Regions from separate parts of the Kitasatospora sp. NPDC047058 genome, predicted to be linked through region 2. Evidence: riboswitches for the same ligand, from Rfam matches in the RefSeq annotation. Region 2 holds a riboswitch; each other region holds the start of a gene.

Region 1 (7,557 bases), on a different contig from region 2:
AGGTCCACCACGTGGTCCTGGAGCAGGTTGACCTCGTCGATGTAGAGCACGCCGCGGTGCGCCCGGGCCAGCAGCCCCGGCTCGTACGCCTTGACGCCCTCGGCGAGCGCCCGTTCGAGGTCGAGCGAGCCGACGATGCGGTCCTCGGAGACGCCGACCGGCAGCTCGACCAGCCGGGCCGGGCGTTCGGCGCCCGGGAGGCCGGCGTGCGCGCCGTCCGGGCAGTGCGGGTCCGGCGCGGCCGGGTCGCAGGCGAAGCGGCAGCCCTCGACGGTGTCGATGGACGGCAGCAGGCCGGCCAGCGCGCGCACCATGGTCGACTTGGCGGTGCCCTTCTCGCCGCGCACCAGCACGCCGCCGACGGCCGGGGAGACGGCGTTGAGCAGCAGCCCGAGCCGCAGGTCGGCCATGCCGACGATCGCGGTGAACGGGTAGCGGACGTCACTCATGATTCTCCAAGGGGGCCCCGGGCGGCAGGAACGGCAGCGATCCGGCCGCCGGCACCCCGCCCTCGATCAGCTTCCACAGCGCGTCGGTGTCCGCGTGCTCCTCGACCAGGTCGCCCAGCCGGTCCAGCCGGGCCTCGCGCGCCGCGGCGAACGAGGTGTCCGGCGCGGGCACGAACGCCCGGCCCGCCAGCCGCGCCACCTCGCGCAGCAGTTCGCGCCGGAACCCGTCGTTCTCCAGCGCGCCGTGCCAGGTCGTGCCCCACACGGCCCCCACCCGGCAGCCGTCCAGGAAGGCCTCGCCGCCCTCGACCGTCACCACCCCGTGGTGGATCTCGTACCCCTCGACCCGCTGCCCGAAGGCCTCGCCGACCGGCCGGGCGAGCACCTTCGCGGCGCCGAACCGGACGTGCGCCGGCAGCAGGCCGAGGCCCTCGACGGCCCCCGCCTTCGACTCGACCTCGTCCACGATCGTGTGCGCCAGCATCTGGTAGCCGCCGCAGACCCCGAGCACCGGCCGCCCGGCCGCCGCCCGCGCCTTCAGCGCCGGCTCCAGGCCGCGCTCGCGCAGCCAGGCCAGGTCGGCGACGGTGGCCCGGGTGCCGGGCAGCACCACCAGGTCGGCGTCGGCCAGCTCCTCGGGCCGGGTGGCCCAGCGGACCAGCACGCCCGGCTCCTGGGCCAGCGCGTCCAGGTCGGTGAAGTTGGAGAGCCGGGGGAAGCGCACCACGGCCACCCGCAGCACGTCCGCGCCGAGCGGTCCGCGCCCGGCGGTGCGGTCGACCACCGTGGACAGGTCGAGCGAGTCCTCGGCGTCCAGCCAGAGGTCCGGCAGCATCGGCAGGGTGCCCAGCACCGGACGGCCGGTCAGCTCGTGCAGCATGTCGAGGCCGGGGGCGAGCAGCCGGGCGTCGCCGCGGAACTTGTTGACGAACCAGCCGGCCACGTGCCGCTGGTCCTCCGCCGAGAGCAGCGCCAGCGTCCCGTACATCGCCGCGAACACCCCGCCGCGGTCGATGTCCCCGACCACCACGACCGGCAGGCCGGCGGCGGTGGCCAGGCCCATGTTGGCGATGTCCCGGTCCCGCAGGTTGATCTCGGCGGGCGAGCCGGCGCCCTCGCAGACCACCACGTCGTAGCGGCGGCGCAGGTCGGCCAGGCACTCCAGGGCGCGCTCCAGCAGGACGGGCTTGCGCTCGCGGTAGTCCAGCGCGCCCACCTCGGCGACCGGCCGGCCGAGCAGCACCACCTGGCTGCGGCCGTCCGCGCCCGGCTTGAGCAGCACCGGGTTCATCGCCGCCTCGGGCTCCACCTTGGCGGCCTGCGCCTGCATCGCCTGGGCCCGGCCGATCTCGGCGCCGTCGGCGGTGACGAAGGAGTTCAGCGACATGTTCTGCGCCTTGAACGGCGCGACGCCGACGCCCTGCCGGGCCAGCCAGCGGCAGATGCCGGCCGTGACCACGCTCTTGCCCGCGTCCGAGGTCGTCCCGGCGACCAGCAGCGCGTTGCTCATGACCCCACCTCTCCCTCGGCCGCCGGCCGGGGGTGCCCCCACGGTCCGGCAGGGGCGGTCGCGCGTGCGCACCCCTCGACGATCCTTCCCCGGCCCCCGGCCGTGGGTGCCACCGTGCTGCGCACGCTCATGCCCTTCTCCCGCCCAGGGCCGCCCGGAGCAGCAGGTGCCCGGCGACCGTCGTACCCAGCGCCAGCGCGCTCACCCGCCGGGAGAGCACACAGGCCCGCTCGATGTCGTCCACCCCGACCGGCCGCAGCCCCTCGCCCAGCACCGGCCGGTGCTCGACCCTGGCGCCGTACCGCAGGGTCCCGCCGAGGCGGACGCCGACCGCGCCGGCGAAGGCCGACTCGGCCTGGCCCGCGTTCGGGCTGGGGTGCGCGGAGCCGTCCCGCCGCCAGACCCGCCAGGCGGTGGCGGGCTCCGGCGCGGCGGCCACCGTGAGCAGCGCGGTCAGCCGCGCGCCCGGCCAGCCGGCCACGTCGTCCAGCCGGGCCGAGGCCCAGCCGAACCGGGCGTACCGCGGCGAACGGTGACCGACCATCGCGTCCAGGGTGTTGACCGCGCGGAACGCCAGCAGGCCCGGCGTACCGGCGAGCCCGCCCCAGACCAGCGCGTTCACCACCGCGTCGGCGGTGTTCTCGGCGACCGACTCGACCACCGCGCGGGCCAGCTGCTGCTCGTCCAGGGCGCTCGGGTCGCGTCCGCACAGGTGCGGCAGCCGTTCCCGGGCCGCCGTCAGGTCGCCCGCGGTGAGCGAGCGGCCGATGGTCCGGGCCTCCCGGGTCAGCGAGGTGCCGCCGAGCACCGTCCAGGTCGCGGCGGCGGCCAGCGCGGCCCGCGCGAGCGGGCGGCGGCCCAGCAGCCGGTCGGCGACGACCGCGCCGGCCGCGACGGTGCCCACGCAGAGCGCGGTGTAGGCGGTGCCGGCGGCCCGGTCGTCGCGCCAGATCCGCCGCTCCAGCCGGCCGGCCGCGCTGCCGAAGACGGCCACCGGGTGGCCGCGGCGCGGGTCGGCGTACCGGGCGTCGGCGAGGTAGCCCGCGACGGCGCCCACCGCGAAGGCGGCGGCGCGGGTCAGCGGACGCACGACGGGCAGCAGAGGGCTCGGCGGGGCGGGGCAGCCTGCATGGCGTGCGTGTCCTCACTCAGGGTCCGCGCCCTGGATCGACGTACCGGGGGCGAGAGTCTCCTGGCTTCCGGGTCGGACGCACCCCGGGCCTTCCGGCGGCTTCTGACGGCCTGCCGTGAGGGTCCCTCCTGCCCGTCGGCGGGCGAGGAAGGGATCCGGACGTGCTCCCCGGTGACAGTGGCGGGACCGCGCCGGACTCGCACCGGCTTCCTCTGCATGCCTCCGTATTGGCTGAAGGATCCCATCACGCGCCCGGAGCAGGAGTCAACCAAGGTCACGGAGGGGTTCATCACACGCGCCGCGCGCCGGTCGGGCCGTCGCTATCTCTGATCACGACCCCCCGCAGGGGCATGACAGCCTGTGCGATCGTCCAGCGGCCTGTAGACCCCTAGAGTCGCGCTTCGTGCGTTCGGCGGCTGGGGGGCCGGAGCGCCGACGCCTACCGTCGGGTGCCATGCGACGCAGACAGCCACCTGCCGTGCCCCCGGTGCCCTTCTCGCCCGCGGCCGCCCGCGCGCACCGCGCCGGGCTGGGGCTGACCCCGGAACAGGTGGCCGAGGGCATGGCCGCCCACGGGGTCCGGCTGCTGCCCGCCCACGTGCTCGGCTGGGAGAGCGGCGAGCTGCGCCCGACCGAGGAGGAGTTCATCGCGCTGGCCCGCGCGCTCTGGTGTCCGGCCGCCCAGCTGATGGGCGTCCGCCCGGCCGGGCTGCGGGACTTCCGGGTGGCCCGCGAGCTCGGCCAGGAGACCGCGGCCCGCCGGATCGGCATCGGGCTGCGGCACTACCAGGAGGCCGAGGCCACCGGCCGCTGGGACGGCGACGGGGAGCAGACGTACGCGCTGGCCCGGGTGCTCGGCCTGACGCTGCGCGAACTGGTCGCGGTGACCGGCCGCGGGGGCGAGCTCGACCAGCGGCTGCGGCAGTGCGTGGACGGCCGCTGGCAGGCGCACGTCCGGGCCATCGCGCGGATCGTGCCGGTGCCCGAGCAGGACCTCGCGCCCGTCCTGACGGTGCTGCAGAACGAGTACCAGGTCTCCTCGCACTGGGGCGCCGGCAGCTGGGGCTCGCCGGCCCCGGCGGCGCGCGAGCCGGAGAGGCCGCTGGGCGAGCGGTTCTGGGAGCTGCTGGAGCCGCTGGAGACCGACATCCCGGCGTGAGCGGCCCGGCCCCCGGCCATCCTCCTTGCGCGTGGCCCCCGCCCGTACTCCCGCCCGTACTCCCGGCCGTCCTCCTTCCGCGTCCCCCCGTCCGCACTCCCCGTCCGCGCCGCGCCCGTGGCCCGGCCCTGCGCCCCGTCCCGGGCATGCCCCGGACGGCCGTGTCCGGTGGCCGGACGGCGCCGCCGCGAGTGGACTGGTGGGCACACTGCCCAGTCCGCGACCAACAGAGCGGGGAGCGATATGCGTTGGGGAACCGCAGCCGCCGTTGCGGCCGCCGCCGTCGGCACCGGGGTCGCCGTGCTGGTCATCGGCCGCCGGGCCTCCGAGCGGCTCGTCCGCCCCACGGCGGCGCCGGAGCGGGCCGCCGGCCCCGTCCTGGTGCAGAGCCTCGCCACCGGGCGCGTCACCTTCACCCGCACGCCGGAGAGCAGCCGCCCCGGCCGCTGGGCCGTCGAGTGGGGCGGGGACGGCCACGCGGTGGTCGACGAGGTGCTGCGCAGCGACGAGCAGGGCGTCACCCGGCGGCTGGTCCGCGCCGACCGCGGCGTCCTGAAGGCCGGCACCGAGGTCCGCTTCACCCCCCGGGTGTACCTCGGCGACCCGACCTCGGCGCTCGGCCTGCCGTTCAGCGAGACCGCCGCCGAGGGCGAGCTGGGCGCCCTCCCCGCCTGGTACCTCGACGGCAAGCGCGGCGCCTGGGTCATCCTGGTCCACGGCAGCGGTGCCGACCGGCAGCAGACCCTCCCGGTGCTCCCGCTGCTGGACCGGCTCAGCCTGCCCGTCCTCTCCGTCACCTACCGCGGCGACGAGGGCGCGCCGCCCTCCCCGGACGGCCTCGGGCACTTCGGCGAGACCGAGTGGCGGGACGTCGAGGCGGCCGTCCGGCTGGCCCTGGACGCCGGCGCCGGGCGGGTCATCCTCTACGGCTGGTCGCTCGGCGCCACCATCGCCCTGCACACCGCGGCCCGCTCGGCCTGGTCCTCCTCCATCGCCAGCCTGATCCTGGACTCGCCCGTCCTCGACCTGCCGGCCACCGCCCGCCGGGACGCCGCCCGGGCCGGCTACCGGGGCGCCGCCGCCGAGCTCGGTGCGCTCGCGGCGGAGGGCCGCACCGGCGTCGACCTGGCCGACTTCGCCCGGATCGCCGACGGCACCGACCTGCGGGTGCCCACCCTCGTCCTGCACGGCCCGGACGACCCGGTCGCCCCGTGGCGGGCCGCCGGCCGGCTCGCCGGGCGCCGCCCCGACGTGGTCAGCCTCCAGGCCGTCCCCGGCGGCGACCACGCCGCCCTCTGGAACGCCGACCCGGCCCACTACGAGGAGCTCCTGCGCCGCTGGCTCACCCCGCACCTCTGAGCCCGGCCCCCGGGGTCGGGGGCCGGGCAGGGGCGAAGCTGACGTGGTCGCGCCAAACAGATCCGGCCAGGCGGTTTGCCTCTGTTGCCCGATTGTTGCCCGATCTTGTGAACCCCCCGCGCCCGCCGCCCGGCGCCGAGGGCGAACCGGATGTGACAGAAGGCCGGTACAAGGGGAAGACTGCTCGACGTGACGTCTCGGAACCCGCGCGACCGTGATGCCCCGCTCCCGCCGACGATCGGCTCCGGTGCGACGGTGACCCGTCTCCCCGGCACGGCCCACCGCCCCGCCGGCGCCCGGCCGGGCGGCTCCGGCGTACCCCGCCGACGGGGCCCCGTACCCGCCCCCGGCCGCGGCCGGGTCCCGGTGCCGGAGGGCTTCCCCGCACCCGCCGAGCTCGCTCCGCTGGCCCGCCGGATGCTGGTCGACGCCGTCCGGATCGCCCGCTGGGCGGGCGAACTCGCCGAGGTCGACAAGCGCGGCGAACTGCTCCCCGACGACGCCCGCGCCGCCGGCCGCGCCCTGGCCATGACGGTGGGCGCCGCCGCCAACGCCTGGGGCCAGGCCCTGCTGGTCGGCCTGGTGGAGGCCCGGGACGGCGGCGCCGCCCCCGGCTGGCGCCTGCACGCCTGGGAGCACGACGACGAGGCCGTGGTCCGCGGCTGGTCGGCGCTGTTCGACGCCTGGACGCTGCTCGCCCCGGTGCCGCCGGCCGCCCTGCGCGGCGTCTTCGCGGTGCTCGCCGGGCAGGCCGTCGACCAGGCGCCGCAGCTGCTCTCCTTCCTGCACCTGGTGGCCGCCCCGGTGGCCGACAGCGAACTGCTGGAGCTGCTGCGCCGGGGCCTGGACGAGCGCCGGGTGGCCGGCGGCGGCACCGGCGGGCTGGGCCTGTCGCCCGTCCCGCACGCCGCCTCCGCCGTCTCGGCCGTCCGCGGCACCTGTCGCGAGCCGCAGATCGACACCCCGGCCGCGCCCTCGGACGTCGCCGCCGTCCTGGACTGGATGCTCGACGGCCTGGCCGCCGTCGGTGCCGTGGTCCGCAAGGACGACGCCGCCGAGCTGTCCCCGCTGGGGCACTGGGCGGTGCGGGCCAAGCTGGAGGAGATCTGCACCGTCGCGCAGACCGCCGCCGGGCACATCGAGCAGAGCGCGTTCGAACTGCTGAACGCCTGCGCCGACTACTCGCCGGGCCCGGCCCGCGCCGAGTTCCGGGCCTGGGTGGCCGCCCGTCCGGCCGACCGGGCCGTGGCCGAGCTGCTGGACGCCGCCCAGGGCGACGACGCGCTGGTGCGCGGCCTCGCCTTCGAGGCGCTGCGGGTGGCCGGCTCGACCGCCGAGCAGGCCGTCCGGGCCGCCGTGGACGAGCCGGTACTGCGCCCGTACGCGCTGCTCTGGCTGGCCGAGCAGTCGGACGAGGGCGTCTCCCCGGCCGACGTGCTGGGCGCCGACGACGCCGCCTGGCTCTGGGTGGACACCGCCGCCGCGGTGCTCGACCACGGCGAGACCGAGCTGCTGGTGGGCCACGTCGAGGGCGCCTCGGCCGGTGACCCGGTGCGGCTGTTCGCCCGCGCCCGGCAGTCCGGGCACCCCCGGGCCGCCTCCGTGCTGACCGCCGTCTCCGGGGTCCACCCGGACCCGGGCGTGGCCCGTGCGGCCCGCCGCTCGGCCTTCAGCGTCCACCGCGGCGGTGCCTGAGGCTCGGCGGCACCACCCGGAGCCTCCTGCGGACGACGCGGGACGGTGGACGCGGGACGGTGTGGGACGACGCGGTACGACCGTGAGCGGGCATGCGGAAGGGCCCGGATCCGATGACCGGATCCGGGCCCTTCGTCGTACGTCCGCGGGGATCAGCCGAGCCGCGACTCCGCGCGGCGGGCCCGCACGTCCCCGACCTTCTGGCCCACCTTGCGGCGGATGACCAGCAGCGGGGCCATCGCGGCCAGCGCGA
Region 2 (7,557 bases):
CAGCATCTCCGTGACCTGCTTGGCCATCTCCTCGTCGAAGAGGTCGGGCTCCTCCTCGCGGACCGTGTCCACCACGGAGAACGCGAAGTCCATGTGCATGGACTCGTCGCGGAACACCCAGTTCGTCCCCGTCGCGAGACCGTGCAGCAGACCACGGCTCCGGAACCAGTACACGTACGCGAACGCGCCGTAGAAGAACAGACCCTCCACGCACGCCGCGAAGCAGATCAGGTTGAGCAGGAACGCCCGCCTGTCCTCCTTCGTCTGCAGCGAGTCGATGTGGTCGACCGCGTTCATGTACTTGAAGCAGAACTGCGCCTTCTGGTGGATGGAGGGGATGTTCTCCACCGCGGCGAAGGCCGCGTTGCGGTCCTCCGGGTCCGGAAGGTAGGTGTCGAGCAGCGTCAGGTAGAACTGGACGTGCACGGCCTCCTCGAACAGCTGCCGGCTCAGGTAGAGCCGCGCCTCCGGGGAGTTGATGTGCTTGTACAGGCTCAGCACCACGTTGTTCGCGACGATCGAGTCACCGGTCGCGAAGAAGGCGACCAGCCGCCCGATCATGTGCCGCTCGCCCTCGCTCAGCTTGGCGAGGTCGGCGACGTCGGAGTGCAGGTCCACCTCCTCCACGGTCCAGGTGTTCTTGATCGCGTCCCGGTACCGGTCGTAGAACGACGGGTAGCGCATCGGGCGCAGGGTCAGCTCGAAGCCGGGGTCGAGCAGCATCTTGCGGTCGTCGGGGGTGCTCACTGGCAGGCCTCGCAGGACTCGGGGTTCTCCAGGGAGCAGGCGATGGCGTCCTGCTCGGCCTGGGTCATGGTCGGGGTGCCCACGCTGACCGGGTTGGCCGGCTGCGGCGCGGCCGTGCGGGCGGTGCCGGACGCGGCCTGCGCGATCCGGGTCGCCGGGCGCGAGCGCAGGTAGTAGGTGGTCTTCAGACCGACCTTCCACGCGTACGCGTACATCGAGCTGAGCTTGCCGATGGTGGGCGCGGCCATGAAGAGGTTCAGCGACTGGCTCTGGTCCAGGTACGGCATGCGCGCCGCGGCCAGGTCGATCAGCGCGCGCTGCGGCAGCTCCCAGGCGGTGCGGTACAGCGAGCGCACCTCGGCCGGCAGCCAGTTGAGCTCCTGCACCGAGCCGTTCGAGTCGCGCAGCGCGTCCCGGGTCTGCTGGTCCCAGACGCCGAGCTCCTTGAGCTCGCGCACCAGGTAGGGGTTCACCTGGAGGAACTCGCCCGACAGCGTCTCGCGCTTGAACAGGTTGGACACCTGCGGCTCGATGCACTCGTACACGCCGGCGATCGAGGCGATCGTCGCGGTCGGGGCGATGGCCAGCAGCAGCGAGTTGCGCAGGCCGGTCTCGGCGATCCGCGCACGCAGCGCCGTCCAGCGGTCGGCCCACTGCGGGGCGGCCGTCGGGAAGTGGTCGATGTGCAGCTCGCCGCGGGCGGCGCGGGTCTCGCCGTACGCCTCGTGGCGGCCCAGCTGCTCGGCCAGGTCGGCGGAGCGCTCGTACGCGGTGAGCATGATGCGCTCGGCGATCAGGGTGGAGAGGGTCTTCGCCTCGGCGGAGTCGAAGTCGATCCGCAGCTGGAAGAAGACGTCCTGGAGGCCCATCACGCCCAGGCCCACCGGGCGCCAGCGCGAGTTGGACGTCCCGGCCTCGACGGTCGGGTAGAAGTTGATGTCCACCACGCGGTCGAGGAAGGTGACGGCGGTGCGCACGGTGGCGTCCAGCCGCTCCCAGTCCATCGCGCCGATCAGGTCGGCGGCCGACGCGCCCTCGGCCACGTGGGCGCCGAGGTTGACCGAGCCGAGGTTGCAGACGGCGGTCTCGGAGTCGTCCGTGACCTCCAGGATCTCGGTGCAGAGGTTGGAGCTGTGCACCGTCCGGCCGGGCAGCGCGGTCTGGTTGGCGGCGCGGTTGGAGGCGTCCTTGAAGGTCATCCAGCCGTTGCCGGTCTGCGCCAGGGTGCGCATCATCCGGGCGTACAGGGTCTGCGCGGGGATGGTGCGGACGGCCTTGCCGGCCAGCTCGGCCTTGCGGTACGCCTCGTCGAAGTCGGCGCCCCAGAGGTCGACCAGCTCGGGCACGTCGGCCGGGGAGAACAGCGACCAGTCCTCGTTGGCGTTGACCCGGCGCATGAACTCGTCCGGGATCCAGTGCGCCAGGTTGAGGTTGTGGGTGCGCCGCGCCTCCTCGCCGGTGTTGTCGCGCAGCTCCAGGAACTCCTCGATGTCCGCGTGCCAGGTCTCCAGGTAGACGCAGGCCGCGCCCTTGCGGCGGCCGCCCTGGTTGACGGCGGCGACCGAGGAGTCGAGGGTGCGCAGGAACGGGACGATGCCGTTCGACTTGCCGTTGGTGCCCCGGATCAGGCTGCCGCGGGACCGGATCCGCGAGTAGGAGAGGCCGATGCCGCCGGCGTGCTTGGAGAGGCGGGCGATCTGGGCGTACCGGGAGTAGATCGAGTCCAGGTTGTCCAGCGGCGAGTCGAGCAGGTAGCAGCTCGACATCTGCGGGTGCCGGGTGCCGGAGTTGAACAGGGTCGGCGAGGAGGTCAGGTACTCCAGCCGGCTCATCAGGCGGTACAGCTCCGCCACCTCGCGCACCGACTGCTCGTTGTCGCCGACCGCCAGGCCACAGGCGACACGGAGCAGGAAGTGCTGCGGGGTCTCGACCACCATGCGGGTGATCGGGTGGCGCAGCAGGTAGCGGGACTGCACGGTGCGCAGGCCGAAGTACTCGAAGCGGTCGTCGCCCTGCGGGTCGATGAGCGCGTCCAGCGCGGCGGCGTGCTTCGCGACGAAGGCGGCGGTGGTGTCGCCGATCAGGCCCTCGGCGTGGCCGACGGCGATCGAGGCGGAGAAGGAGACCGAGCCCTGGCTGTTCGCCTCGTCGACGATCTCCAGCGCGAGCAGGCGGGCGGCCAGCTTCGAGTACTGCGGGTCCTCGGCGATCATCGACGCTGCGGCGTCCACGGCCAGCCCGCGCAGCTCGGCGAAGTCCGAACCGGCGTGGCGGCCGCGCAGCGCGGCGGCGGCGACATGGCCGGGGTCCACCTGCGGCAGGTCGACACTGCGGTCGGTCAGCAGCCGGAGCAGCGCGCCGCCCGGGTCGGAGACCGTCGGGGCGGCGGGGGAACCCTGGGCGGGCAGGGTGGCTGAGGCAGCGGTGGTCAAGGCGCTCTCTCCTGGCGGCGATCGGCGGCGGTGGATCGGGGTACCGGGCCGTTCGGGGCAGGGGAGCACAGCGCGAGGGCCGGACGGCGTCGCGTGACGGTGTCATCCCCGGCCCGCCCGCGAGGCCCGGAAGTACTGCTCGTGCTGCAGGCCTCTGCGGGGAGGCCGGAAGGCACGCCGTCGGCAGGTACTCGGACTCGCGGGCTCTGGTCGGAGCCGCCCGCACACCGCTGCGGGGCAGTCCCGGACTCGCACCGGGTTCCCCTGCGTCGACAGCAGGAGTGAGCATACATCTAGTGGTGTCCGCTCGATGCGACACCACATGTTGTGCAGCGCCGCGTGTTGGCGTGATGACCGGTGGTACCGGGGGAAGGGCCGTGGCGGGGCCTGGGAGGGGCCGTGGCGGGGCCGTGACGACCGCCACTGCAGGACCCGGCCGGGGGCCGGCGGCGGGGCCGCGCGAGGTCGCGACGGGGCCGCGGATGGCCCGCGGGTGTCCGGATTGGGAAACGGAATGGTCACCGGGCGGAGCCGCCGTCAGGCGCATGCCCTACGATCTCGGCTCATGAGGGAGCGGAGCGAGGGGGACGCATGAGCGACGGAACGGGAGCGCCCGGACAGGCACCGCAGGGGCAGCCGCCGGCCGCGCCGGTGCCTCCTGCGCCGTACCCCGGCGCGCAGCCGGTGCCACCGGCACCGGGCGGGTTCGGACCGCCGCCCGCCTCGTACGGGCCGCCGGTGCCGTCGCAGCAGCCGGTGGTTCCGCCGGTTCCTGCCGTGCCGCAGCCGCCCGCGCCGCAGCCGGTGCCACAGCCTGTCCAGCCGCAGCCGGTGCCGCCGCAGCAGGTCCAGCCTCCGGTGCAGCCGCAGCCGCAGCCTGTCCAGCCGCAGCCCGTGCCGCCGCAGCAGGTCCAGCCTCCGGTGCAGCCGCAGCAGCCCGTGCAGCCCCAGCCGATGCAGCCCCAGCCCGTGCCGCCGCAGCAGCCGATGCAGCCGCAGCCGCCCGCCCAGGCGATGCCGCCGCAGCAGCAGTGGCAGCCGCAGCCCCAGCCCCAGCCCGTCCAGCCGCAGCACAACGCCCAGCCGGACTGGGCGGCCATGGCCGACCGCAACGAGGCCGAGGCCAAGCGCAAGGGCCGGATGAAGATCATCGTCGCGGCCGTCGCCGTCGTCGTGGTCGGCGGCCTGATCGCCGGCGGTCTGATGCTCATGAAGAAGGACGACGGCGGCAAGAAGACCGTCGCCGAGCCGACCCCGACCGCCACCGCGACCACCCCGGCGTCGTCGCCCTCCGGCAAGGCGTCCGCGAGCGGCAGCCCGAGCGCCGCGCCCGAGGACCCGTCGAAGGCGCTCTGGGAGGCCACCACCGACCCGGCGCCGCAGGACGCGGCCGCGCTGTTCTCGGCGCTCACCGTGACCGTCAACGGCGCCACCTGGAACCGGACCGTGGTCTCGCTCGACTCGCCCTGCTGGGACGGCAACTCCACGGTCGGCGGCCTCGGCAAGATCCTCGGCGACCAGGGCTGCCGCCAGGTGCTCCGGGCCACGTACGTCTCGGGCGACAGCGCGGTGACGGTCGGCGTCGCGGTCTTCGACCACAAGCAGCAGGCCGAGACCTCGATGAAGAGCTACGTCGGCCACCTGAAGGGCGCCGCCGCCCCGGGCTCGCCGGCCTTCTGCGCCACGCCCGGCTGCACCAACACCAAGGCCACCCTGGGCCGGTACGCGTACTTCACCGTCGAGGGCTCCGCCAAGGGCGGCAACACCGCGGACGCCACCGCCACCGCGGCGGCCCCGGGCTTCGGCGAGCACGTGAAGAACCAGCTGCTCCAGCGCGCCAAGTCCGCCGCCCCGGCCGCCACCCCCGCGGGCTGACGCCCGCGCCGGACCCGCAGCGCACGCGCCCCGGCCGGGAAACCGCCGGGGCGCGCCCGTTCGCCCGGGTGCGGGGAGTGTGGCAGGCTCACCGCCAGTCAGTCGTACGTGTGTTCCGGTCGTGACGGCGCAGGCCGGTGCCGGTCAGCTTCCGGAGGAATCGTCCGTGGCCCTGCCCAGAGCGCTGCGCGCCAAGCCTGCCGTGCTGGCCGCGGCCGGTGCGGTCCTGGCCGCCGGGGCGGTCGTCCTGGCCGGCCACGACGGCCGCGCCGAGGACGAGCCCGCGCCCGGGCCCACCGCCCGCAGCGAACTCACCCTCAACGGCGCCGGCCGGACCCTGCCGCCCGAGGTCGGCCGCGAACTGCTGGCACGCGACCCGAAGGCCTCCCCGAACGCCCGGGCCGTCCAGCAGCTCCTCGCCGACCTGGAGCGCGAGGCCCGGGCCGGCCGCTCCGGCGGCACGGTGATCGGCCAGCACGTCGAGGCGCACAACGAGCGCTACAACCCCCAGTACGGCGACTACCCCGGGGCCAAGCAGGTCGGCTACTACTACAAGAAGGCCGCCGACATCACCGGCAGGCTGCCCGGCTTCGTGGAGACCGACCTCGGTCCCGGGTACGGCCAGAACGGCTGGGGCGTCGGCAACCCGCGCTCGTACTCGCAGGGCCGCTGGCCGGCCTGCGCGACCGGCTGGCAGTACACCGACGACGCCGTCGACCTGATGACCGCCGTCTGGTCCGGCCACCCGCGCGCCGAGGACGGCAGCTACGGCGCGTCCGGCGTCCAGAAGAACTGCGACGGCACCACCACCGAGCTGCCCGACAACGGCGGTGCCCCGGCCGGCCTGGTCGGGATGTCCTTCCACGAGCCGTACCCGGGCTCGGACGTGAAGTCCTTCGACCGGGTGCTCTGCTCCTCCTCGCCCGCCGCCAAGGACCCGGCCTGGTTCGGCCGCGTCGTGGACAGCGCGGGCGACACCCCCGAGTACCGCGCCCTGCTCACGGACCTGTCCTACCTGGCCGACCACCTGGAGTACCTGGCCGCGCACGACGTCCCGGTGCTGCTGCGCCCGTACCACGAGATGAACGCGGCCGACTGCGCCCGCGGCTTCTGGTGGTCCGGCCGCAAGCCGGCCGAGTACCAGGCGCTCTGGCGGATCACCTACCACTACCTGGTGGAGACCAGGGGCCTGCACAACCTGCTCTTCGCCTGGACCCCGGTCTCCTGGGACGGCGCCCCCGGCGTCGACCCCTGGGACTACTACCCGGGCGCGCAGTACGTCGACGTGGTCGGCGTGGACGACTACAGCGGCAGCCCGGCGCACCCGATCGGCACCGGCGAGGTGTGGACCAAGCGCTACTACGACGGGCTGGCCGCCTACGGGAAGCCGCGGATCCTGGCCGAGTCCTTCGCCGTCCCGGTCAACGCCCGCCAGCCGGACACCCTGCGCCGCACCCCGTGGACGATCTGGACGGTCTGGGGGCAGTCGCTGACGGACAACAACCTGACACCGGACCAGCCGCGCAACTCGAACGCCGACGTCAAGGCCACCTACGGCAACGGACTGGCGCTCACCGGCGGCTCCGGCACGTTCAACCCCGGCGTCGACTGGAGCGGGCTGCACGTCCGGTGACCGGGAACCCGGCCCGGTGCCGCCCGGTGACTTTGGTTACACGGCGCAGGCCCCCAGAACCCCGGGAATTCCGGGTCCGTTCGCCCGTGTGGCATCCTGTGGCGCGGAATCGGGTAGAGGCCGGGAGCGCCCGGCAGGGGCGGGGGTACGGGAGATGACACAGGCGCGTCCGAACCGCCTGGCCGGCGGCCTCGCCGTGGCCTGGGGGGCCGTGCTGCTGGCCTGGGCGGCGTACAACTGCTTCTGGCAGGTCGGCTTCACGACCTTCGTCAAAGGCATCTTCTACTACGGCGGCTCCTCGATGGGCGCCGAGACCGGCAGCCTCAACTACGGCGCGCTGTACCTGGCCTCGGGCATCCTGCTGCTCCGCGGCCGGGAGTGGGCGCGCGGGGTGGCGGTCGGCGTGGCGCTGGTCGAGGGCTACAACCGGGTGCGCAGCCTGACCGGCGCCCTGCTGGACGAGCCGCAGCGGCACTGGTTCACCGGGACCACCCAGGGCTGGCTGAAGCTCCTCACCTTCGGGGCCGGCGTGCTGGTCGCCGCCGCGCTGGTGCTGCTGCTGGCCGTCTCGCTGCGCCGGGGGGCCGGGACGGGCTGGGCGCCGGCGCCCGCGGCGTGGGCGGGCGGCGGGCAGCCGTCGCCGTTCGCGACGCAGCCGGACCAGCTGCACTGGTCTTTGCGGCAGACGCTGCCGCAGGACCAGGCCCCCGGTCAGCAGCCGGTGCAGCCGCAGCCGTTCGGCGGCCCGCAGCAGGCCCAGCCGCCGGTGCAGCCCCAGCCCCAGCCCCAGTCACAGCAGGCGTGGCCGCAGCCGCTGCCCGCCCAGCAGGCCCAGCCCGCCCAGCCGCTCCCGCACCAGCCCACCCAGCC
Region 3 (6,325 bases), on a different contig from region 2:
ACCAACCGCTTCGGCGACGTCCACGGCTACGCCGGCGACCGGCTGCCCGCCCCCGAACTCCCTGCCGTCCCCCTCAAGCCCCGCGGCCGCGTCCGCTGACGCGGGCAAGGCCGGCGGTGCGCCACGCAGCGACAGTGCTGGTCGCAGCCATCGACGAGTGGCTGCGACCAGCACGGTCGCAACAGGCCCCAGCCGGGGAGCCCGTCCGTCACGAAGCCGTCGGCTGTGGGCTCATCGCACGCTCGTACAGCTTCTCCTGCGCCCGCTTGAGCAGTTCGGCGGCCTTCTTCCGCGACGCCTCCTCCGCCTTGTCGAGCGCGCCCGGGTAGTCCGCGGACATCCCCGAGCCCGCGCTGTAGTCGACATCGACCGTCAGGCGCAGATTCCCGTCGCAGAAACCCGACTTGAAGCTCAGTTGGTCGACCGGCCCGGGGATGGTCTCGGTGAGCGGGTGCCGGACCGACGACCGGTAGCCCTGCTGGCCGAGCCCCCCGCCGTCGGTCATCTCGAACTTCCGCGTCTCGGTCGGCTTGGGCCCGCCGATCGGAGACTTCGCGATGTCCGCCTCGACCTCCAGCCAGTGGCAGCCGCGGGCCGTCTCGAAGACCACCGCATCGATGGTCACCCGCCAGTCCTCCGTCGCCGGACCGGCGACGTAGCTGCAGCTGAGCGTCTTGGACGGGTCGTCCGCGATCCCCTCGCTCGTCACCGGTATGGAACTCCTCAGCTGCCCGGGCAGGCCGGGGTCGCCCACCGTCGCGCAGAGGTCGTCGACCGTGCGGTACCAGCCGACCTGTTTCGCCTTGCTGTCACTGCTGTTGCTGTTGCTGTTGCTGTTGTTGCTGCCACCGCCGCCGCCGCAGGCGGTGAGGACCACGAGGCCGGCGGCCACGAGGGCGGCCGCGCCGGTACGGGAGGTTCGATTTCGACTCGTCACGGCGCCAGGCTAGGGCCCGCACTCCGTCGGCAGCCGTCGACGGCCGGAGTCTTGCTTGATCTTTAAGTTCTGGGCTCGAACGGCCTGCCGAGCGTGGTCACTCCTACCGGTGACTGCTGTACAGCGGAGCGCGACGCGCCCAGCGAGACCTCTGGACTTACTAGGACGTCCAACTATATGGTCGACGACAGGTCCGCGGTGTCAGGGAAGCCGGTGTGAGTCCGGCACGGTCCCGCCACTGTGACCGGGGAGTCCGTCCTTGCAGGAGACGGCCACTGGCAGCCAGCCGGGAAGGCCTGAGGGCGTGCGGTGATCCGGGAGTCAGGATACCGGCCGCGGGTGATCCGTGTTTTCCACGAGGATGGAGACGACACGCATGACTCCGGGCTGCTCCCGTTCCGCTGCTCCTGGCTGTCCTGTGCCGACGACCGCCGGGGCCCACCTTTCCTGACGGTTCGTCATGCCACCGTGACGCCGCGGGCCGCACCAACCGCGCGCCCGCCCGTCGGCGGCGGCCTCCATTCCTCCTCTCCCCATCCACGATGAGAGAAGGAACCGATGGTCCGTGAACTGACCCACTTCGTCGCCGGCAAGCGCACCGCCGGGACGTCCGGCCGCTTCGGCGACGTGTACGACCCCAACACCGGCCGGGTGCAGGCCCGGGTGCCGCTGGCCGACCGGGCGGAGGTCGAGGCGGTGATCGCCGATGCCGCGCAGGCCCAGCCCGAGTGGGCCGCCTGGAACCCGCAGCGGCGGGCTCGGGTGCTGCTGCGCTTCCTGCAACTGGTCGAGCAGGAGAAGGAGGAGCTCGCCCGGCTGCTCTCCGCCGAGCACGGCAAGACCGTGGCCGACGCCCACGGCGACCTCCAACGCGGCCTGGAAGTCGTGGAGTTCGCCGCCGGGATCCCGCATCTGCTGAAGGGCGAGTTCACCGACAACGCCGGCACCGGCATCGACGTGTACTCGATGCGCCAGCCGCTCGGCGTCGTCGCGGGCATCACGCCGTTCAACTTCCCCGCGATGATCCCGCTCTGGAAGGCCGCGCCCGCACTGGCCTGCGGCAACGCCTTCGTCCTCAAGCCCTCCGAGCGCGATCCCTCGGTGCCGCTGCGCCTGGCCGAGCTCTTCCTGGAGGCGGGACTGCCGCCGGGCGTCCTCAACGTCGTCAACGGGGACAAGGAAGCCGTCGACACGCTGCTGGAGGACCCGCGGGTGGAGGCGCTCGGTTTCGTCGGCTCGACCCCGATCGCCCAGTACGTCTATGCGACCGCGGCCGCGCACGGCAAGCGCGCGCAGTGCTTCGGCGGCGCGAAGAACCACATGATCGTGATGCCGGACGCCGACCTCGACCAGGCCGCCGACGCCCTGATCGGCGCCGGCTACGGCTCGGCCGGCGAGCGCTGCATGGCCATCTCGGTCGCCGTCCCGGTGGGGGAGGAGACCGCGGACGCCCTGGTGGCGAAGCTGGTCGAGCGGATCGCCGCACTGAAGGTCGGCCGCTCGGACGACCCCGCGGCGGACTTCGGGCCGCTGGTGGGCCGCGACGCCCTGGAGCGGGTCCGCGGCTACCTGGACCTCGGGGTCCGGGAGGGCGCCGAACTCGTCGTCGACGGACGGGACTTCCGGCTGGAGGGGCACGAGGACGGCTACTTCCTCGGCGCCTCGCTGTTCGACCGGGTCACCCCGGACATGCGGATCCACCGGGAGGAGATCTTCGGCCCGGTCCTCACGGTCGTCCGCGCCGCCGACTACGAGGAGGCGCTGCGGCTGCCCAGCGAGCACGAGTTCGGCAACGGCGTGGCCATCTACACCCGGGACGGCGACACCGCCCGCGACTTCGCCCGCCGGGTCAACACCGGCATGGTCGGCGTCAACGTGCCCATCCCGGTGCCGATCGCCTACCACACCTTCGGCGGCTGGAAGCGCTCCGCCTTCGGCGACCTCAACCAGCACGGCCCGGACTCGATCCGCTTCTACACCCGCACCCGCACCGTCACCTCGCGCTGGCCTTCCGGGGTCAAAGAGGGCGCGAGCTTCACCATGCCGACGATGGGATGAGCGCCGTGCACGATCTCACCGAGGACCAGCGGGCCATCGCGGAGACGACCCGGGCCTTCGCCGACGAGTACCTGGCGCCGAACGCCGTCGAGTGGGACCAGGCCAAGCACTTCCCCGTGGACGTGCTGCGCAAGGCGGCGGGCGTCGGCCTGGCCGGCGTCTACGTGCGCGAGGACGCCGGCGGCTCCGGACTCTCCCGGCTGGAGGGGGTGGTGGCCTTCGAGGCGCTCGCGACCGGCTGCCCGTCGATCGCCGCCTACCTGTCCATCCACAACATGGTCGGCTGGATGATCGACCGCTACGGCAGCGCCGGGCAGCGCTCGCGCTGGCTGCCCGGCCTCTGCACGGCCGAGCACCTGGGCAGCTACTGCCTGACCGAACCCGGCGCCGGCTCCGACGCGGCGGCGATCGCCACCCGGGCCGTCCGGGACGGCGGCCACTGGGTGCTGGACGGCGTCAAGCAGTTCATCTCCGGGGCGGGTGACTTCCGGATCTACGTGGTGATGGCCCGCACCGGTGGACCGGGGGCCGGCGGGGTCTCCGCCTTCGTCGTCGAGCGCGACGACCCCGGCGTCTCCTTCGGGCCGAACGAGAAGAAGATGGGCTGGAACGCCCAGCCCACCCGGCAGGTGCTGCTGGACGGCGTCCGCCTGCCCGCCGACCGCCTGCTCGGCGCGGAGGGCGAGGGCTTCCGGATCGCCATGAGCGGGCTGAACGGCGGCCGGCTCGGCATCGCCGCCTGCTCGCTCGGCGGCGCGCAGGCCGCGCTGGAACGCGCCACCGGCTACCTCGCGGACCGCGAGGCGTTCGGCGCACGCCTCCTGCACGCCCAGGCCCTGCAGTTCCGGCTGGCCGACATGGCGACGGAGCTGGAGGCGGCCCGGGCGCTGCTGTGGCGGGCGGCCGCCGCCCTGGACCGGGGCGACCCCCGGGCGCCGCAGCTGTGCGCGATGGCCAAGCGCTACGCCACCGACACCGGCTTCGAGGTGGCCAACCAGGCCCTCCAACTGCACGGCGGCTACGGCTACCTGGCCGAGTACGGCATCGAGAAGATCGTCCGCGACCTGCGGGTGCACCAGATCCTGGAAGGGACCAACGAGATCATGCGCGTCATCGTCGCCCGCGGCCTGACCGGAGCCGCGTGATGGCCGGCAACGACCCCGGGGAGGTCGTCCTCCGGCGCGAGGGCCGGGCCGGCTTCGTCGTCCTCAACCGGCCCGCGGCCCTGAACGCCCTCACCCACACCATGGTGCAGCGCATCGCGGAGGCCCTGGACACCTGGGAGCAGGACGACCGGGTCGAGTCCGTCGTCATCACGGGGGCCGGGGACCGCGCCTTCTGCGCCGGCGGCGACATCGTCGCCATCCACCGCGCCGCCACCGGCGGGGACCCGGGCGCGGTCGAGGAGTTCTGGCGCGACGAGTACCGCCTCAACGCCCGGATCGCCCGCTACTCCAAGCCGTACGTGGCCGTCATGAACGGCATCGTGATGGGCGGCGGTGTCGGCGTCTCGGCCCACGGCAGCGTCCGGATCGTCACGGAGACCACGCGCATCGCCATGCCGGAGGCGGGGATCGGCTTCGTGCCCGATGTCGGCGGCACGTACCTGCTCGCCCTGGCGCCGGGCGAGCTGGGCACCCACCTCGCCCTCACCGCCGGATCGGCCGGTGCCGCGGACGCGCTGCTGTGCGGGCTCGCCGACCACTTCCTGCCCTCCGAACGAGTGCCGGCGCTGCTCGACGACCTCGCCCGGCTGCCCGTGCACGACGCCCTCGAACGGCACGTCGGACCCGCTCCGGCCGGTGCGCTGGCCGGGCAGCGGGCGTGGATCGACAGCTGCTACGCGGCCGGCACCGTGGAGGAGATCCTCGACCGGCTGCGGGACAGCGGGGAGCCCGAGGCGAAGAAGGCCGCCGACCGGATCACCGCCAACTCCCCGACCGCGGTGAAGGCCACGCTGACGGCCCTGCGCCGGGCCCGCGCGCTCGGCCCGTTGGAGGCCGTGCTCGACCAGGAGTACCGCACCTCGTGTGCGGCGCTCTCCACCCCGGACCTCGCCGAGGGGATCCGGGCGCAGGTGATCGACAAGGACCGCTCGCCGCGGTGGAGCCCGGCCACCCTGGGCGCCGTCGAGCCCGCCGCCGTGGCCCGGTACTTCGCCCCGCGCGGCGAGCGCGAGCTCGGCCTCGCCGCCACCACCACATCCCTGGAGCGCTGGTGACCCACAGCATCGGATTCATCGGACTGGGCAACATGGGCGGCCCGATGGCCGCCAATCTCGTCAAGGCCGGCCACCGGGTGACCGGCTTCGACCTCGCGGCGGACGCCCGTGAACGGGCGGCGGGGCACGGGATCGCCGTCGCCGCGTCCGCGGAGCAGGCGGCGGCCGGGGCCGAGGTGGTCGTCACCATGCTGCCCACCGGGCGGCATGTGCTCGACGCCTACGCGGGCCTGACCGCCGCCGCGCGCGGGGCGCTGTTCGTGGACTGCTCCACCATCGCCGTCGGGGATGCCCGGATCGCCGCCGACCTGGCCCGCACGGCCGGGCACCGGGTCGTCGACGCGCCCGTCTCCGGCGGTGTGCCCGGCGCCGAGGCCGCGAGCCTGACCTTCATGGTCGGCGCGGACGACGCCGACTTCACGGCGGCCGAACCGGTGCTGGCCGCGATGGGCCGCCGGGTCGTGCACTGCGGGGCGTCCGGCGCCGGGCAGGCGGCGAAGATCTGCAACAACATGATCCTCGGCGTCTCGATGATCGCGGTCAGCGAGGCCTTCGTCCTCGGGGAGAGCCTCGGGCTCAGCCACCAGGCGCTGTTCGAGGTGGCCTCCACCGCGTCCGGCCAGTGCTGGGCACTGACCAGCAACTGCCCCGTCCCCGGGCCCGTCCCGGCCAGCCCCGCCAACCGCGCGTACGCGGGCGGCTTCGCCGCGGCCCTGATGGCCAAGGACCTCGGACTCGCGGCCGACGCGGCTGCGGCCTCCGCCGTCCCGGCCGAACTGGGCGCCAGGGCAGCCGAGTTGTACGCCGCGTTCGCCGAAGGGGCGGGCGCCGGGCTGGACTTCTCCGCCATCGTCACCACCCTCCGGAAGGGCACCGCATGACCTACGCGACGATCCGCGCCGAGCGCAAGGGCCGGGTGGGGCTGATCACGCTCGACCGGCCGAAGGCGCTCAACGCGCTCAACACCGAGCTGATGAACGAAGTCGTGGCGGCGGCCGCGGAGTTCGACCGGGACCCGGAGATCGGCTGCCTGGTGGTCACCGGCTCGGAGAAGGCGTTCGCGGCCGGTGCGGACATCAAGGAGATGCAGTCCCTGGAGTTCGTCGACG
Region 4 (7,557 bases), on a different contig from region 2:
CCGGCCGGGCCCCGGCCCCCGCCAAACCCCCGGCGGGCGGAGCCCGGCCGCCCGCGCCCACCCCGCCCGCCGGGGCCGGTACGGCCGGCACCCCCGAGGACGGCGTCACCCCGCCGGGCGCGCCCGAGCCGACGCCGGTGCCCGCCACGCCGGTGCCGGTCGAGACGCCCACCGCGCCGCCGACGGACATCCCCAGCGAGCAGCCGCCCCTGGCCACCGAGGCCCTCGCCGCACCGACCGCCACCCCCGCCGTCCCCGGCGGGGTGGTGAACGCCCCGCCGATGGCCGACGCGGCGCACGACGCCGGGTCGATGGTCCCCGCCGTGATCGGGTCCGTCCTCGTGGTGGCCCTGGGCGTGGCGACCGTGATCACCGCACGCCGCCGGCGCCGGGCCGAGTGATCCGGTGACCATGCCCGACAAGCACACCGCCGGATCCCCGTCCGCCGCCCCCGGGCGCGGCGCGGGGGGCCGGCGCGCCCCGCGGAACCTGCACCCGCTCGCCTGGTGGACCTGGGCGCTCGCCCTGGCGACGGCGGCCAGCCGCACCACCAACCCGCTGCTGCTCCTCCTGGTCCTCGCGGTGCTCGGCTACGTGGTGACCGCCCGCCGGACCGAGGCCCCGTGGGCACGCGGGTTCACCTACTACCTGTGGGTGGCGCTGACCGTGGTGGCGATCCGGGTGGTCTTCCGCTGCGTCTTCGCCACCGGCATCACCCCGCACGACCACCTGCTCTTCTCCCTGCCGCACATCCCCACCCCCGCCTGGTACGCGGGGATCCAGATCGGCGGCCCGGTCTCGCTGGAGGCCACGCTCTCCGCGGCCTTCGACGGGCTGCGGCTGGCCTGCCTGATCTGCTGCATCGGCGCCGCCAACACCCTCGCCAACCCCAAGCGGGCCCTGCGGGTGCTGCCCGGCGCGCTGTACGAGCTGGGCGTCGCCGTCACGGTGTCGCTCAGCGTCGCGCCGCAGCTGGTGCAGAGCGTCCAACGCGTCGCCCGCGCGCGGCGGTTGCGCGCCGGACAGCGCAAGGGCGTACGCGCCCTGCGCAGCATCGTGGTGCCCGTCCTGGAGGACGCGCTGGAGCGGTCGCTGCACCTGGCCGCCGCGATGGACTCGCGCGGGTACGGGCGCTCCGGCACCGCGTCCCGCCGCTCCCGCCGGCTGACCGGCGCGCTGATGCTGCTCGGCATGTGCGGCCTGTGCGCCGGCGTGTACGGGCTGCTGGACGGAACGGCCCCCGCCGCGCTCGGACTGCCGGCCTTCCTCGCGGGTGCGGTGCTCAGCGTGGCGGGCCTCCTCCTCGGCGGGCGCCGGGTGCGGCGCACCACCTACCGGCCGGACCGCTGGCGGGCGGCCGAGTGGGGCGTGGCCGGCTGCGGCGTGGTCGCCGCCGTCCTGCTATTCGCCACGGTCGGCTACGACGCCACCGACCTCAACCCCTCCCTGTACCCGCTGACCTGGCCGGCGCTGCCGCTCGTCCCGGTGCTGGCCCTGCTGCTGGCGGGCACGGCCGGGATCGTCTCGCCGCCGCCCGGCCGGACGCCCGGGTCCGCCGCCGTCCCGGAGCCGCGCCCGGCGACGCGCCCCGGCGGCGCGGCCGGCACCGGCACCCGCTCCGACCGCACGACCTCCGAGGTGAGCACGTGATCCGATTCGACCGGGTGAGCGTGGTGTACGACGGCGAGACCACGCCCGTCCTGCGCGACGTCGACCTGCACATCCCGGAGGGCGAACTCTGCCTGGTGGTCGGCCGCACCGGCGCCGGCAAGTCCACCCTGCTGGGCGCCGTCAACGGCCTCGTGCCGCACTTCACCGGCGGCACCCTGCGCGGCCGCGTCACCGTGGACGGCCGGGACACCGCGCACCACCCGCCGCGCGAACTCGCCGACGTGGTCGGCGTGGTGGGCCAGGACCCGCTGGCCGGCTTCACCACCGACACGGTGGAGGAGGAACTGGCCTACGTCATGGAGCAGTTGGCGATCCCTCCGGAGGTGATGCGCAAGCGGGTCGAGGAGACCCTGGACCTGCTGGGCCTGGCCGACCTGCGCCACCGCGCCCTGTACGAGCTCTCCGGCGGCCAGCAGCAGCGCGTCGCCATCGGATCCGTCCTCACCGCCCACCCCCGCGTCCTGGTCCTGGACGAGCCGACCTCCGCGCTCGACCCGACCGCCGCCGAGGAGGTGCTGGCCGCGATCACCCGGCTCGTCCACGACCTCGGCGTCACCGTCCTGCTCGCCGAGCACCGCCTGGAACGCGTCGTCCAGTACGCCGACCGCGTCGCGTACCTGCCCGGCGACGGGACGGTCGTGCACGGGCCCCCGGCGGAGGTCTTCCGGGACACCGCGATCGCGCCGCCCGTCGTCGGCCTCGGGCGGCTGGCGGACTGGCGGCCGCTGCCGCTGTCCGTCCGGGACGCCCGCCGCGCCGCCGCACCGCTGCGCGAGCGGCTCACCGACGTACCCGTTCCTCCGCCGCGCCGGGCAGCGGTGGCGGGGGAACGGGTGCTGGAGGCCCGGGGGGTGGTCGTCCGGTACGGGCCGGTGGCCGCCGTCCGCGACGTCGACCTGTCGCTGCGCGCCGGCGAGGTCACCGCGCTGATGGGCCGCAACGGCTCGGGCAAGTCCTCGCTCCTGTGGGCCCTCCAGGGCTCCGGCCCCCGGCAGGGCGGCAGCGTGAAGGTCACCGGCGCCGGGGGAGGGAAGGCCGAGGACCCCAAGCGCCTCCCGGCCGCCCGGGCCCGGCAGCTGGTCGGTCTCGTCCCGCAGACCCCCACCGACCTGCTCTACCTGGAGACGGTCGCCCAGGAGCTCGCCCAGAGCGACCTGGAGGCCGATCGGGCCTCCGGGCCGACCGCGCGGCAGATCCTCGACCGCCTCGCCCCCGGGATCCCGGACGGCAGCCACCCCCGGGACCTCTCGGAGGGGCAGAAGCTGGCCCTCGTCCTGGCGATCCAACTGGCCGCCGCACCACGGGTGGTGCTGCTGGACGAACCGACCCGCGGGCTCGACTACCAGGCCAAGGAGGCGCTCACGGGCATCGTGGACGCCCTCGCCGCCGAAGGCCGCACCGTCGTGGTCTCCACCCACGACGTCGAGTTCGTCGCCTCCGCCGCCGACCGGGTCGTGGTGATGGCCGAGGGCGAGGTCGTCGCCGACGGTCCCACCGCCGAGGTGATCGTCGCCTCGCCCACCTTCGCCCCGCAGACCGCCAAGATCCTGGCACCCCTGCCCTACCTGACCACCCGGCAGGTCGCCGAGGCCCTCGTACCCGCGGAGGCCGCCCGATGACCGCCGTCCGGATCCCCGGCCGGGCCCGCGTCGTCGTCGCCCTGGCCGCCTTCATCGGCCTCGTCGCCTTCACCTGGCCGTTCGTCGTCGCCCCCGGAAAGTTCGGCTCCAACTACGCCCCGCCGCTGATCTTCGGCGCCCTGCTGGTCCTGGTGCTCGCCGTCGTCATCGCGGAGATCTCGGCCGGCGGCATCGACGCCAAGGCGCTCGCCATGCTCGGCGTCCTGTCCGCCGTCAACGCCGGACTGCGACCGCTCGGCGCCGGGACGGCCGGGGTGGAGACGGTGTTCTTCGTCCTCGTCCTGGCCGGCCGGGTCTTCGGCCCGGGCTTCGGCTTCACCCTCGGCTGCACCTCACTCTTCGCCTCCGCCCTGCTCACCGGCGGGGTCGGCCCCTGGATGCCGTACCAGATGTTCGGCTGCGCCTTCGTCGGCCTGCTCGCCGGCCTGCTGCCGCGGGCCCGGCGCCGCTGGGAGGTGCCGATGCTGGCCGTCTACGGGGCGTTCTCCGGCTACCTGTTCGGCTTCCTGCTCAACCTCTCCTTCTGGCCGTTCTCCACCGACCCGAACAGCTCGATCGCGTACCTGCCGGGCCTGCCCTTCACCGAGCAGTGGCACCGCTATCTGCTGTTCGACCTGGCCACCTCGCTCGGCTGGGACACCGGCCGTGCCGTCACCACCTTCACCGCCGTCCTCGTCGTCGGGCCGGCCGTGCTCACCGTCTTCCGCCGTGCGGCCCGCCGCGCCAACTTCGAACCGACCGTGCGGTTCGAGACCCCGGACGCGCCCGGGGCACCGGCGGACCCGGGAACCGGCGTACGGCCCGCCGAAGCGGTGTCCACCTGAACCGAAAGGCCGTCACGTGCCCAAACGCGAGAAGCCCCGGACGACCACGGTGAACGGCGTCGCCGTCGTCGTCCTCACTCCCGGCCAGCACGCAGGACTGGAGTCGGCCCGCCGTCAGCTGGGCGGGGCACAGGCCCAGGTCGCGCGAATGCGGCTCGACCTGCGACGCAGCCAGGAACTGCTGGGTGAGGCCGCGCGGGTGCTGGCGCACCTGCCCGCCGACCAGGCGGAGTCGGCGGGCGCCCGACTGGCCGCGGGGCGCGGGATCGCCGATCTGCTCGCGGACATCCGTGCAACGCTGCCGCGGACCCCGGAGTCCGGGAAGCGGCCCTGACGGCTGCGCTGCGGGCCGGCGCGGCCGTCGCCGGGGCGGCAGGGCGTGCCCACCGCCCGACGCGATCGCCGGCGGGCCTCGTCCCGGAGCTCGGCGGCCTCGACGATGTCTCAGCATCCGGACGTTCGAGCGGTTCTCCGGCCCGAAGCCGGGATTGTTCCTCTAGGCTGGCCTGGCAGCTGGTTCGCCCTGCCCGCCAGGCAGGCGCGTCGCAAGAGGGAACCCGGTGGGAATCCGGGACTGCCCCGCAGCGGTGAGTGGGAACGACCGCCGTCATACGCACTGGGCCCGGGCCGGGTCTGGGAAGCGACGGCCAGTAGGTGACCGCCCTGGAATCCAGGGCGGGCGTGCCCGCGAGTCCGAAGACCTGCCACTGCCCGTGCGCGACCGAACGCGCGCGGCCATCCGGTGACCTCGAGGGCGGGTCGGCGACCATACCAGGCGGAGCCGTCCCCGTGTGCGGGCGTCCGTCCGGTTCGTCACCCCTTCGCGCCTTCGTCCCGTCCCCGGGGACCAGAGGATCCAGGCTCGCGAAGGAGAGTCCCTTGACAGCGAAGTCCGCAGCCGCGGCGACCGTGGCCACCGTGTACGGCTACCCCCGCCAGGGCCGGGGCAGGGAACTGAAGAAGGCGATCGAGGGGTACTGGAAGGGCACGGTCACCGCCGGGGCGCTGCTGGCCACGGCCGCCGACCTGCGCCGCGGGAACTGGCAGCAGCTCGCCGACTCCGGCATCGAGGAGGTCCCCACCGGGGACTTCTCGCTCTACGACCACGTGCTGGACACCACCGTCGCCGTCGGTGCGATCCCGGCCCGCCACCGGGACGCGGTCGAGGCCGACCCGCTGGCCGGCTACTTCGCCATGGCACGCGGCACCCAGGACGTCGCGCCGCTGGAGATGACCAAGTGGTTCGACACCAACTACCACTACCTGGTGCCCGAGTTGGGGCCGGACACGGTCTTCGCCGCGAACCCGGACAAGGCGGTCGGCGAGCTGGCCGAGGCCCTGGCGCTCGGCCACGAGGCCCGGCCGGTACTGGTCGGCCCGGTCACCTACCTGCTGCTCGCCAAGCCCGCCCCCGGCGTCGCCGCCGACTTCCGGCCGATCACCCTCCTGGACCGGCTGCTGCCCGTCTACGCGCGGCTGCTCGCCGAGCTGAAGGCCGCCGGCGCCACCTGGGTGCAGCTGGACGAGCCCGCCCTGGTGCAGGACCGCACCCCCGCCGAGCTGAACGCCGCCGCCCGCGCCTACCGCGAGCTGGGCGGCCTCGCCGACCGGCCCGCGCTCCTGGTCGCGAGCTACTTCGACCGCCTCGGCGAGGCGCTGCCCGTGCTCGCCGACGCCCCGGTCGAGGGCCTGGCGCTGGACTTCACCGGGCCCGCCGCCGCCAACCTCGACGACCTGGCCGCCGTCGGCGGGCTGCCCGGCAAGCGCCTGGTCGCCGGTGTGGTCGACGGGCGCAACATCTGGATCAACGACCTGGGGAAGTCGCTCGCCACGCTGGCGACCCTGCTCGGCCTCGCCGACCGCGTCGACGTGGCGCCGTCCTGCTCCCTCCTGCACGTGCCGATCGACGCCACCGCCGAGCGGGACGTCGACCCGCAGATCGCCCGCTGGCTGGCCTTCGCCAAGCAGAAGGCCGCCGAGGCCGCCCTGCTCGCCCGCGGCCTGCGCGAGGGCACCGGCGCCATCACCGCCGAACTCGCCGCCAACCGGGCCGACCTCGCCTCCCGGGCCACCTCACCCATCACCCGTGACCCGGCCGTCCGGGCCCGCACCGGCGCCGTCACCGCGGACGACGCCCGCCGCGCCCAGGCCCACCCGGAGCGCGCGGAGGCCCAACACGCCCGGCTCGGACTGCCGTTGCTGCCGACCACCACCATCGGCTCCTTCCCGCAGACCACCGAACTGCGCGTCGCCCGCGCCGACCTGACCGCCGGCCGGATCGACGCCGCCGCCTACCGGGAACGGATGGAGGCCGAGGTCCGCGACGTCATCGCCTACCAGGAGAAGGCCGGCCTGGACGTCCTGGTGCACGGCGAGCCCGAACGCAACGACATGGTCCAGTACTTCGCCGAGCAGCTCACCGGCTACCTCGCCACCCGGCACGGCTGGGTGCAGTCCTACGGCACCCGGTACGTGCGCCCGCCGGTCCTCGCCGGCGACATCTCCCGCCCGCACCCGATGACCGTCGACTGGTTCCGCTACGCCCAGGACCTCACCGACCGCCCGGTCAAGGGCATGCTCACCGGCCCGGTCACCATGCTCGCCTGGTCCTTCGTCCGCGACGACCAGCCGCTCGCCGACACCGCCCGCCAGGTCGCCCTCGCCCTGCGCGACGAGGTGACCGACCTGGAGGCCGCCGGCGCCGCCGTCGTCCAGGTCGACGAACCGGCCCTGCGCGAGACCCTCCCGCTGCGAGCCGCCGGCCGGCCGGCCTACCTGGCGTGGGCCACCGGGGCGTTCCGCCTCGCCACCTCCGGCGTCCGCGCCGACACCCAGATCCACACCCACATGTGCTACGCCGAGTTCGGCGCCATCATGACCGCGATCGACGACCTCGACGCGGACGTCATCTCCCTGGAGGCCACCCGCTCCCACATGGAGGTCGCCGGCGAGCTCGCCGAGGCCGGCTACCCCCGCGAGGTCGGGCCCGGCGTCTGGGACATCCACTCCCCGCGCGTCCCGAGCACCCAGGAGGCCGTGGACCTGCTGCGCGCCGGTCTCGCGGCCATTCCGGCCGAACGCCTGTGGGTCAACCCGGACTGCGGCCTGAAGACCCGCGGCTGGCCGGAGACCCGCGCCTCGCTGGACAGCCTGGTCGCCGCCGCCCGCCGCCTGCGGGACGAACTCGCCGGCTGACCGGACGGGGTGGGCCACCGAGGGGCGGGCACGGCGGAACGTCCGTGCCCGCCCCGGCGGCCGGGCCTTCAAGAGCCGCGCATTCCTGTCGACCGCCGGAGAGAAGGGTGCGACGCACCATGGCACGTCCCGCCGGGCACAAGATCTTCGCCCATGCCAAGCTGCGCCGCCTCCGTCGCGAGCACCGCATGAACCAGGTCGAACTGGCTCGTGAGCTCGGCATCTCG

Evidence for each region. Region 2 has a riboswitch for cobalamin ahead of ABZ885_RS14145 (ribonucleoside-diphosphate reductase subunit alpha). Riboswitches for the same ligand answer to the same signal wherever they lie in the genome.
Region 1: it holds a riboswitch for cobalamin, as region 2 does, so the genes downstream of both, ABZ885_RS14925 (cobalamin biosynthesis protein) here and ABZ885_RS14145 (ribonucleoside-diphosphate reductase subunit alpha) in region 2, are expected to answer to the same signal.
Region 3: it holds a riboswitch for cobalamin, as region 2 does, so the genes downstream of both, ABZ885_RS32495 (CoA-acylating methylmalonate-semialdehyde dehydrogenase) here and ABZ885_RS14145 (ribonucleoside-diphosphate reductase subunit alpha) in region 2, are expected to answer to the same signal.
Region 4: it holds a riboswitch for cobalamin, as region 2 does, so the genes downstream of both, metE (5-methyltetrahydropteroyltriglutamate--homocysteine S-methyltransferase) here and ABZ885_RS14145 (ribonucleoside-diphosphate reductase subunit alpha) in region 2, are expected to answer to the same signal.

Annotation. Positions count from the first base shown of each region.
Region 1 is NZ_JBEYVJ010000077.1:6,563-14,119, forward strand. It holds gene ABZ885_RS14915 (putative cobaltochelatase) at 1-449, opposite strand, end outside; gene ABZ885_RS14920 (cobyric acid synthase) at 442-1,959, opposite strand; gene ABZ885_RS14925 (cobalamin biosynthesis protein) at 2,087-3,049, opposite strand; cobalamin riboswitch at 3,124-3,360, opposite strand; gene ABZ885_RS14930 (transcriptional regulator) at 3,546-4,250, shown strand; gene ABZ885_RS14935 (alpha/beta hydrolase) at 4,494-5,609, shown strand; gene ABZ885_RS14940 (hypothetical protein) at 5,799-7,304, shown strand; gene ABZ885_RS14945 (CDP-alcohol phosphatidyltransferase family protein) at 7,457-7,557, opposite strand, start outside.
Region 2 is NZ_JBEYVJ010000071.1:10,836-18,392, forward strand. It holds gene ABZ885_RS14140 (ribonucleotide-diphosphate reductase subunit beta) at 1-723, opposite strand, end outside; gene ABZ885_RS14145 (ribonucleoside-diphosphate reductase subunit alpha) at 744-3,155, opposite strand; cobalamin riboswitch at 3,344-3,485, opposite strand; gene ABZ885_RS14150 (hypothetical protein) at 3,984-5,054, shown strand; gene ABZ885_RS14155 (glycosyl hydrolase) at 5,221-6,687, shown strand; gene ABZ885_RS14160 (hypothetical protein) at 6,842-7,557, shown strand, end outside.
Region 3 is NZ_JBEYVJ010000352.1:59-6,383, forward strand. It holds partial or broken gene ABZ885_RS32485 (pirin family protein) at 1-99, shown strand, start outside; gene ABZ885_RS32490 (hypothetical protein) at 209-937, opposite strand; cobalamin riboswitch at 1,099-1,290, shown strand; gene ABZ885_RS32495 (CoA-acylating methylmalonate-semialdehyde dehydrogenase) at 1,496-2,995, shown strand; gene ABZ885_RS32500 (acyl-CoA dehydrogenase family protein) at 2,992-4,140, shown strand; gene ABZ885_RS32505 (enoyl-CoA hydratase/isomerase family protein) at 4,140-5,216, shown strand; gene mmsB (3-hydroxyisobutyrate dehydrogenase) at 5,213-6,097, shown strand; gene ABZ885_RS32515 (enoyl-CoA hydratase) at 6,094-6,325, shown strand, end outside.
Region 4 is NZ_JBEYVJ010000063.1:1,030-8,586, forward strand. It holds gene ABZ885_RS12930 (CbiQ family ECF transporter T component) at 412-1,650, shown strand; gene ABZ885_RS12935 (ATP-binding cassette domain-containing protein) at 1,647-3,290, shown strand; gene ABZ885_RS12940 (ECF transporter S component) at 3,287-4,135, shown strand; gene ABZ885_RS12945 (hypothetical protein) at 4,152-4,469, shown strand; cobalamin riboswitch at 4,683-4,838, shown strand; gene metE (5-methyltetrahydropteroyltriglutamate--homocysteine S-methyltransferase) at 5,015-7,330, shown strand; gene ABZ885_RS12955 (short-chain fatty acyl-CoA regulator family protein) at 7,450-7,557, shown strand, end outside.